Regions from separate parts of the Erwinia sp. E_sp_B01_1 genome, predicted to be linked through region 1. Evidence: predicted binding sites of a transcription regulator. Region 1 holds the regulator's gene; each other region holds the start of a gene.

Region 1 (3,278 bases):
AGCCTTTTCGCGCTGCTCCCGACTGCGGCGAAGCAGCACCACTTCCACCGGCAGAGCCTGAGTCAGTTCCTGAATGCGTCGCTGCAGATCATTCAGCCATGACTGGGTGGAAATCTCGATATCCAGCCAGACCACTTTGCCATCATCACGGGCAGGGATAGCTGCGAGCTGCTGCTCAATCTCTTCCAGCGCCCCTTTGATCATCTGCATCGGCTGGAAAAGGGGGATCGCCAGCGGCTCAACCTGGATGAGCTTGCCATCGGCAAAATCCACCAGGAACACGCTTTTCTCTTTGCCCAGCTCGTCAAAACTCAGCGGGATGGGCGAACCGCTGTAGCGGATATGTTCCGTGCCACCGATACGTTGCGCACGATGAATATGCCCCAGTGCAATATAATCGGCTGGCGGAAATGCCTGCGCCGGGAAGGCGTCCAGCGTGCCAATATAAATATCCCGCACCGCATCGCTTTTGGTCACGCCGACGGTGGTCAGATGGCCGGTGGCGATAATGGGCAGCGTCAGGTTGAGTTTTTCCCGCATCTCCCGCGCCGCCTGCCAGCAGCGCTGGTAATGCTGGGTTATGGCTGTCAGCAGGCTTTGCTGCTTGTCACGGCCAGACTGGCCAGCCTGGCTGGTGGTGATATCGCGGGGACGAAGAAAAGGGATAGCGCAGAGCAGCGCGCCGGGTTCTCCATCACGCTTATTCAGCAGCAGCACCTGCTGGCTGATATCATCACTGGCAGAGGCGATCACTCGGGTGTTCAGGCAGGCGAGCAGCTCACGGGATTCATTAAGCGTGGCTACTGAATCGTGGTTGCCACCGAGCACCACCAGCTGGCAGCCGGTCTGCTGGAGATTGACCACAAAACGGTTATACAACTCGCGCGCGTAACTGGGCGGGGATCCCGTATCGAAGATGTCACCCGCAACAATGATGGCATCCACGTGATGTGCCACAGCCTGCTCCAGCAGCCAGTCTGTAAAAGCCTGATGCTCCGGCGCGCGGCTTTTTGTGTAGAAGAATTGGCCCAGATGCCAGTCGGAGGTATGAATAATTCGCATGGGATCCCTTTAAGGCGCGAGGCAGAGTCGACGATTATAAACAGCACAGCGTAAAACCCCAGACCCAATCTCAGCGACCCTTAATAAAACTGTTATGAAACCTCGGGACAGGCCGTGCTTTTTTCATAAAACTGTCATAAAACTGACGCATAATGACGCCGCAAATCCAGTGACATTCCGTCACAGTAGCAGGAGCAACAATGGCAAAGCGCATTCTGGTAGTCGAAGATGAAGCCCCAATCCGTGAGATGTTGTGTTTCGTTCTGGAGCAAAATGACTATCAACCCATAGAAGCGGAAGATTATGACAGTGCGGTCAATTTGCTTATCGAACCCTGGCCTGATTTGATCCTGCTTGACTGGATGCTGCCCGGCGGCTCAGGCATTCAGTTCATCAAGCATTTGAAGCGCGAAGCGATGACCCGTGAAATTCCGGTCATGATGCTGACCGCGCGTGGCGAAGAAGAAGATCGCGTCCGCGGGCTGGAAGTGGGCGCTGACGACTATATTACCAAGCCTTTCTCCCCTAAAGAGCTGGTGGCGCGTATCAAAGCCGTGATGCGCCGCATCTCTCCGATGGCGGTGGAAGACGTTATCGAAATTCAGGGGCTGAGTCTTGATCCCTCCTCGCACCGGGTAATGTCGGATACCCAACCGCTGGAGATGGGCCCAACTGAATATAAATTGCTGCACTTCTTTATGACTCACCCTGAACGTGTTTACAGCCGCGAGCAGTTGCTTAATCACGTATGGGGCACTAACGTGTACGTCGAAGATCGTACCGTTGACGTTCATATTCGCCGCCTGCGTAAGGCGCTGGAACTGACCGGGCACGATCGCATGGTGCAGACGGTTCGCGGAACAGGTTATCGTTTCTCTGCACGTTACTGATCGTTCGCACTGGAGTCTTTACCGTGTTGGAACGCCTCTCCTGGAAGAGATTGTTGTTTGAGCTGATACTTGCCTCACTGCCAGCCCTGATCCTGGGGCTTCTGGTGGGCTATCTGCCCTGGCTCCTGCTGGTTTCCGTGCTGGCCGTTTTGGGCTGGCATTTCGCTAACTTACTCCGTTTATCCCACTGGCTGTGGATTGACCGCAGCATGACGCCTCCGGCCGGGCGTGGTAGCTGGGAGCCGCTGTTTTATGGCCTGTATCAGATGCAGGCGAGAAATCGCCGCCGTCGGCGTGAGCTGGGGCATCTGATCAAGCGATTTCGCAGTGGCGCAGAATCCTTACCCGATGCCGTTGTGCTGACCACGGAAGAGGGCACCATTTTCTGGTGTAATGGCCTCGCCCAGCAGATGCTTGGGCTGCGCTGGCCGGAAGATAACGGACAGAACATCCTTAACCTGCTGCGCTATCCCGAATTTACCCGCTACTTACGTCAGCGCGACTTTTCACGGCCACTGACGCTGGTGCTTAACAGCCATCGTCATCTGGAATTTCGCGTGATGCCCTATTCAGAAGGGCAGTGGCTGCTGGTGGCCAGGGATGTCACGCAGATGCACCAGCTGGAAGGCGCCCGCCGTAACTTCTTCGCCAACGTCAGCCATGAATTACGCACGCCGTTGACGGTGCTGCAGGGCTATCTGGAGATGATGAACGACTCGGTCATGGAGGGGCCACTGCGTGATAAAGCGCTGCATACCATGCAGGAACAGACCCGCCGGATGGATGGGCTGGTGAAGCAGTTGCTGACGCTCTCCCGTATTGAAGCAGCGCCTGCGCTGGATCTTCAGGAAAAAGTGGATGTTCCGATGATGCTGAGGGTATTGCAACGGGAGGCAGAAACCCTGAGCCAGGGCAGGCACGACATCCACTTCACCACCGAGCCGGGTTTGCAGGTGTATGGCAACGATGAGCAGCTTCGCAGTGCCATCTCCAATCTGGTGTATAACTCGGTCAATCACACGCCACCGGGCACCCGCATTGATATCAGCTGGCAGAAAACCCCGCTTGGAGCGCAGTTCAGGGTAAAAGATAACGGGCCAGGCATTGCCGCAGAGCATATTCCGCGCCTGACCGAGCGCTTCTATCGCGTGGACAAAGCCCGCTCGCGCCAGACGGGCGGAAGTGGGCTGGGACTGGCCATTGTGAAGCATGCGCTGAGCCACCATAACACCCGGCTTGATATCACCAGCCGGCCTGGTGTGGAAACCTGTTTCAGCTTCTCTTTACCGTCGAGGTTGATTGTCAGCGGTGAATTGTCTCAAAATG
Region 2 (3,278 bases), 760 kb from region 1:
GGTGAAATCGTCACGCTGATTGGCGCTAACGGCGCAGGCAAAACCACCATTCTGGGCACGCTTTGCGGCGAGCCGAGAGCCACGCAGGGGACGATTACTTTCGACGGTAAAGCGATCACCGGGTGGCAAACAGCGCGGATCATGCGTGAAGCGATCGCTATCGTTCCGGAAGGAAGGCGGGTTTTCTCCCGGATGACCGTGGAAGAGAACCTGGCAATGGGCGGATTTTTTGCCGATCGTCAGCAGTATCAGACGCGCATCAAACGGGTTTATGAACTCTTCCCACGCCTCTATGAACGACGTGTGCAACGCGCTGGCACTATGTCGGGCGGCGAGCAGCAGATGCTCGCCATCGGACGTGCGCTGATGAGCCAGCCACGCCTGCTGCTGCTGGATGAGCCTTCTCTCGGGCTGGCTCCCATTATCATCCAGCAAATCTTCGACACCATTGAGCAACTGCGTCAGGAAGGTATGACCATCTTCCTTGTCGAGCAGAACGCCAATCAGGCGCTGAAGCTGGCTGACCGGGGCTACGTGCTGGAAAACGGCCATGTGGTGCTGGAAGACACCGGCGAAGCCCTGCTGGCCAATGAAGCCGTTCGCAGCGCCTATCTGGGCGGCTAGCTTTCAGGCATGGCTTACCAGGAATCCCGGATGACAAAGCATGGACAGGCAACGCTCAGTATTGGTCGCCGGATTTTTTGCCCTGGACTTGCTTTTACAGGCTACACAGAAATATGAGGCGAGGGGGACATAGCTCGTGAATAAAGCGTCTCGCACCATGGACGGTGCGAGCCGAGCTATCAGGGACGATGCTTTTTGCGTCTTTATGAACGAGCTATGTTCCCCTCGTTGCCCCCGTGCCTACCGACGCATTTTTACGTCTTTATGAACGAGCTATGTTCCCCTCGTTGCCCCCGTGCTTACCGACGCCTTTTTACGTCTTTATGAACGAGCTATGTTCCCCTCGTTTCACCCGTGCCTACCGATGCCTTATCGTCTTTATGAACGAGCTATGCCCCCGAACTTACCGACAACTACGTACCACCTTAAACCCGGTTTTACCGTCACCTGAGTGTCATGTACCCGTCATAAACCCGTTATCTTTCCGTCATTTTCCCGTGTCATGTTACTTCCCGGACAATAAGAACGCGCGAATTCGCGCGAAAACACCGGGCACAGGAAACCGATATGACAGCGTTCTCATTTCGTAAAACCGCACTTTGCGTGGTACTGGGACTGACCTTCAGCGGTCACGCACTGGCTGCAACCGATATTCCATTCTGGCACTCCATGGAAGGCGAACTGGGCGTAGAGGTGGAGTCGCTGGCTAAACGCTTCAACGACTCCCACCCTGACTACAAAATTGTGCCGACCTACAAAGGCAACTACGAACAGAGCCTGGCCGCCGGTATTGCTGCTGTGCGTTCCGGTAAAGCCCCGGCAATCCTGCAGGTTTATGAAGTGGGTACGGCTACCATGATGGCTTCAAAAGCTATTGTGCCGGTCTACGATGTCTTTAAAAACTCGGGCATCACCTTTGATGAAAAACAGTTTGTGCCGACCGTGGCCGGATACTACAGCGACGCCAATGGCCACCTGATTTCTCAGCCCTTCAACAGCTCCACACCGGTGCTCTACTACAACAAAGACGCCTTTAAAAAAGCGGGGCTGAACCCGGACGAACCGCCAAAAACCTGGCAGGAACTGCAAACAGCCGCCGCCGCACTGCGTAAATCGGGAATGACCTGTGGCTACGCCAGTGGCTGGCAGGGATGGATCCAGATTGAAAACTTCAGCGCCTGGCATGGCCTGCCAGTAGCCACCAAAAACAACGGCTTTGACGGCACCGACGCCGCACTGGAATTCAACAAGCCGGTGCAGGTGCGTCATATCCAGATGCTGGAAGAGATGAACAAAAAAGGGGAGTTCACCTACTTTGGCCGCAAAGATGAATCCACCGCCAAGTTCTACAACGGCGATTGTGGCATCACCACGGCCTCTTCCGGCTCTCTGGCTGATATCCGCCACTATGCCAAATTCAACTACGGCGTGGGCATGATGCCGTATGACGCCACCGTACCGAATGCGCCACAGAACGCCATTATTGGCGGGGCGAGCCTGTGGGTGATGAAAGGCAAAGATGCCGACACCTATAAAGGCGTGGCGGAATTTATGCAATTCCTGGCTAAACCAGAGATCGCCGCAGAATGGCACCAGAAAACCGGCTATCTGCCGATCACCACGGCGGCCTATGAACTGACCCGTCAACAGGGCTTCTACGAGAAAAACCCAGGGGCTGACACGGCCACCCGTCAGATGCTGAACAAGCCGCCATTGCCTTTCACCAAAGGAATGCGTCTGGGCAACATGCCGCAAATCCGCACCATAGTCGATGAAGAGCTGGAAGGCGTCTGGACCGGCAAGAAAACGCCTCAGGCTGCACTGGATAACGCGGTCACCCGTGGCAACCTGCTGCTTCGCCGCTTTGAACAGACGGTTAAACAGTAAGCCAGAGAGAGAAAACACCCCTGGCTATCAGGACTATCCCGGCTGGCATGGTATTCCGGCTAAGCCAGCCGGGGATCTCTGACCGCCCTTAAGGGCGATATCTGTTGCAAGGGCGGGAATTCTTTCGCCCGTTTCAGCGTTGAATAACCTATTTCAAGGCGACGTTATGTCTTCTTCCCGTCCCGTATTCCGCTCACGCTGGCTGCCCTATCTGCTGGTGCTGCCCCAGTTGCTGATCACCGTCGTCTTCTTCCTCTGGCCTGCGGGCGAAGCGCTGTGGTATTCGGTACAAAGCGTCGATCCCTTTGGCCTCTCCAGCACGTATGTCGGCATGGAGAATTTCAAACGCCTGATGGGCGACGAGTACTACCTCGACTCTTTTCTGACCACGATGATCTTCAGCGGCCTGGTTACGGTTATCGGTCTGGTGGTATCGCTGTTTTTTGCCGCGCTGGTGGATCACGTAGTGCGCCTTAAACGCTTCTATCAGACACTGTTCTTACTACCCTATGCGGTAGCGCCAGCCGTGGCTGCGGTATTATGGATGTTCCTGTTCAGCCCCGGCCTGGGTCTGATCACCCACTTCCTGCGGTATCTCGGCTACGACTGGAATCATGCACAAAACAGCGGGCAGGCGATGTTCCTGGTGGTGCTGGCCTCCATCTGGCAGCAGATGAGCTACAACTTCCTGTTCTTCTTTGCCGCGCTGCAATCGATCCCAAAATCACTGACCGAAGCCGCAGCCATTGACGGTGCCGGGCCGGTAA
Region 3 (3,278 bases), 370 kb from region 1:
CGCCGCCGTTTCCAGGAAGCTCAGGCCGATGGCGATGGCGAAGATGGCGGCCAGGAACATGGTATAGGTCGCCATGTGTGAAGCAGGATAGAACAGCACGCAGCCGCCGATATAGAGCGCCAGCCCCAGCAGAATCGCAATTTTATAACTGCTACTGCGGATCACCAGCGAAGCCGGAATGGCAATCAGGAAGTAACCGCCGTAGAAGGCGCTCTGCACCAGCGCGCTGGCGAAGTCGCTGAGGGCGAACACGCTTTTAAACTGGGTAATCAAAATATCATTCAGGCTGGCTGCACAGCCCCACAGCGGAAACAGACAGGAGAGCAGAATAAACTGGAACAGCGGAGTCTTGTTTAAGTAGCCATCAGGCTGCTGCACGATGTTCTGATGCATGGCGAATCCTCAGTTAGCGTTGAGAAAACGGTGAAAGGTATCGGCATCGGGGTATGAAAGCTGAGTTCCCCGTCCGGTGACGCTACAGGCGGCATAAGCTGAGGCGGACTGCATCGCCCTGGCCACGTCCCCGTGCTGCACCAGGCCGTGGGCAAAGCAGCCAATAAAGGCATCCCCGGCTCCGCTGGTATCAATGGCTTTGACCGACATCGGGCTGACACGGTGAACGGCATCGCCGTGCATCCATACCGAACCCCGGCTGCCAAGCGTAATAATCAGATTCTTCAGACCGCGTCCCAGCAGCATCTGACCGGCACGGATAACCTCTTCCTCCGTGCTGACGGGCAGACCGGTCAGGATCTCCAGCTCCGTTTCGTTAGGCATAAAGTAGTCACACAGGCAGGCGTAATCGATATCCAGACCGGCTACTGCCGGAGCCGGGTTGAGGATCACCTGGATGTTGTTCTGGCGGGCGAAATCAATGGCGTGATAAACCGTCGGCAGCGGGATCTCCAGCTGGAGAACCATCAGGCGACAGCGCTTCAACTCTTCTGCGGCATCATCAATATCCTGTGGGGAGAGTCTGGCATTAGCCCCTTTGATAATCAGAATGCGGTTTTGCGACTGGTCATCCACAAAAATGGGTGCCACCCCGCTGGAGGTGCCAGGGGCAACGGTCACGTAACGGGTATCCACGCCAAACTGCTGCAAATTCTTCACCGTATTGTCGGCGAACAGGTCTTCGCCCACTTTACTGACCATCATCACCGCAGCGCCAAGCTTTGCGGCTGCAACGGCCTGATTAGCCCCTTTGCCGCCGCAGCCCAGAGCGAAATCCGGCGCCTCCAGGGTTTCCCCCGCTTTTGGCATCGTATTGGTATACGTAATCAGGTCGACCATATTGGAACCAATAACAGCAATATCCATGACGCTTTCCCCGTGTAAATTTCGATCATTAAATGTTATGAAATTAACAATAACAATCATCATCTGTTATTTTTGTGACATCCGTCTCAGCCTGTAAATCGCACAGGCACTCAGTTAATCAGTGATTGACGCTGAGACAAAAATGTTATTATTTTAACAAAAACACGCCACTCTCTGAGGATCAGGACCATGCAAAACACAGACTTTGCCCGCTACATAGATCACACGCTGCTGGCCGCTAATGCCACCCAGGCGCAAATCACCACCCTGTGCGAGGAAGCAATCACCCACCACTTTTATGCGGTCTGCGTTAATTCCGGCTATGTCCCCCTGGCGGCAAAGCTGCTGGCAAAGAGCGAGGTAAAAGTCTGTTCTGTGATTGGCTTCCCGTTGGGCGCAGCGCTGACCAGCGCCAAAGCTTTTGAGGCGAAAGCCGCCATTGAGGCTGGCGCGCAGGAAATTGATATGGTGATTAACGTGGGCTGGCTGCAAAGCGGCGAGACTGAGGCGGTCAGCGCGGATATTCAGGCGGTGCGTGAGGTTTGCGGCCCGATCCCATTGAAGGTAATATTGGAAACCTGCCTGCTCAGCGATGCGCAAATCATTCAAATCTGTGAAATTTGTCGTGAACATCAGGTCGCCTTTGTCAAAACATCTACCGGTTTCAGCACCGGCGGCGCCCGTGAAGAGCATGTCCGTCTGATGCATAAAACGGCAGGTCCGGATGTGGCGGTAAAAGCTTCTGGCGCGGTTCGCGATCGTCAGACCGCAGAGAGTATGATTAAGGCTGGCGCTACCCGTATCGGCACCAGCTCCGGCATCGCCATCGTCAAAGGCACCAGCCCGGCCGGCGAGGGATATTAACCGTTTTATCAGGAGTCACTGACCATGGAAACCCGGCGCGATGAACGCGTAAATAAGCTGGCGTGTGCGCTTAAGCGAACCGATAAGATCCACCTCAAAGAGGCGGCGCAACTTTTGGGTGTTTCCGAGATGACCATCCGGCGAGATCTCAACGAGCAGCCTTCGGCGGTGGTGTTGCTGGGCGGCTATATCGTCAGCGATCCCAAAAGCCTTCAGGGCCACTATTTTGTCTCCGATCAGCAGGCGCATAACGTCGATAAAAAGCGGCGTTTAGGACTGCTGGCGGCCTCGCTGATTGAACCGGGCGATACGGTATTTTTTGACTGCGGCACCACCATGCCGTGGATAGTGGATGCGATAGACGACGAGCTGGCTTTTACCGCTATCTGTTGTGCCATGAACACTTTCCTCGCCCTGAAAGAGAAGCCTGCCTGTCAGGTGATCCTGAACGGGGGAGAGTTTCATGCCGACAATGCGGTGTTCACCCCGTTGGGCCAGGGGTCAGTGATGGACAGCCTCTGTCCGGGCAAGGCCTTTATTTCGGCTGCGGGTATTGATGCCGTGCAGGGAGCAACCTGCTACAACCTTAACGAACTGCCGATGAAGCATCAGGCCATGCTGCGTGCCAGCCAGAAGATTCTGGTGGCGGACAGCAGCAAGTTCGGTAAAGTCCTGCCTGCCCGCATCGGGGATCTCTGTGAATTTGACACGCTGATCAGCGATGAAGTGCCGCCGAAAGAGCTGGCTTCATTGCTGAAAGAGGCCGGGATGATGCCTTAGCCCTTAACGTTCAGGATCGTTTCGCCATCGCGCAGGCGGCGCAGGTTTTCACAGACGCCCGCCACAATCCCGTTCATGGAATTATCCGTTACCCCGCCAATATGCGGGGTGGCAATCACGTTATAGTGAAACAGCGAATCATCCGGCTCTGGCGGCTCCTGCCAGAACACATCCAGCCCCGCGCCGGCAAGATGGTTAACCTCCAGCGCGGCCTGTAACGCCTGCTTTTCAATCAACCCGCCGCGCCCAAGATTGATCAGGAAACTGCCCTGCTTCATCTGCGCCAGCGCGGTTTCATCAATGATATGGTGGGT

The links. Region 1 encodes PhoB, which activates phosphate uptake and scavenging genes when phosphate is short. Its sites were predicted from a motif close to CTGTCATAAAACTGNCNNAT; they were not measured.
Region 2: a site for PhoB is predicted at 1,087-1,106, ahead of ugpB (sn-glycerol-3-phosphate ABC transporter substrate-binding protein UgpB). Genes of this name have one in related genera too.
Region 3: a site for PhoB is predicted at 1,382-1,401, ahead of rbsK (ribokinase). Genes of this name have one in related genera too.

Annotation. Positions count from the first base shown of each region.
Region 1 covers NZ_CP142208.1:1,092,562-1,095,839, forward strand. The annotation lists gene sbcD (exonuclease subunit SbcD) at 1-1,062, opposite strand, end outside; gene phoB (phosphate response regulator transcription factor PhoB) at 1,263-1,952, shown strand; gene phoR (phosphate regulon sensor histidine kinase PhoR) at 1,976-3,278, shown strand, end outside.
Region 2 covers NZ_CP142208.1:332,924-336,201, forward strand. The annotation lists gene livF (high-affinity branched-chain amino acid ABC transporter ATP-binding protein LivF) at 1-624, shown strand, start outside; gene ugpB (sn-glycerol-3-phosphate ABC transporter substrate-binding protein UgpB) at 1,192-2,511, shown strand; partial or broken gene ugpA (sn-glycerol-3-phosphate ABC transporter permease UgpA) at 2,678-3,278, shown strand, end outside.
Region 3 covers NZ_CP142208.1:724,761-728,038, reverse strand. The annotation lists gene fucP (L-fucose:H+ symporter permease) at 1-393, opposite strand, end outside; gene rbsK (ribokinase) at 403-1,320, opposite strand; gene deoC (deoxyribose-phosphate aldolase) at 1,510-2,184, shown strand; gene deoR (DNA-binding transcriptional repressor DeoR) at 2,209-2,964, shown strand; gene VRC33_RS03505 (2-hydroxyacid dehydrogenase) at 2,961-3,278, opposite strand, start outside.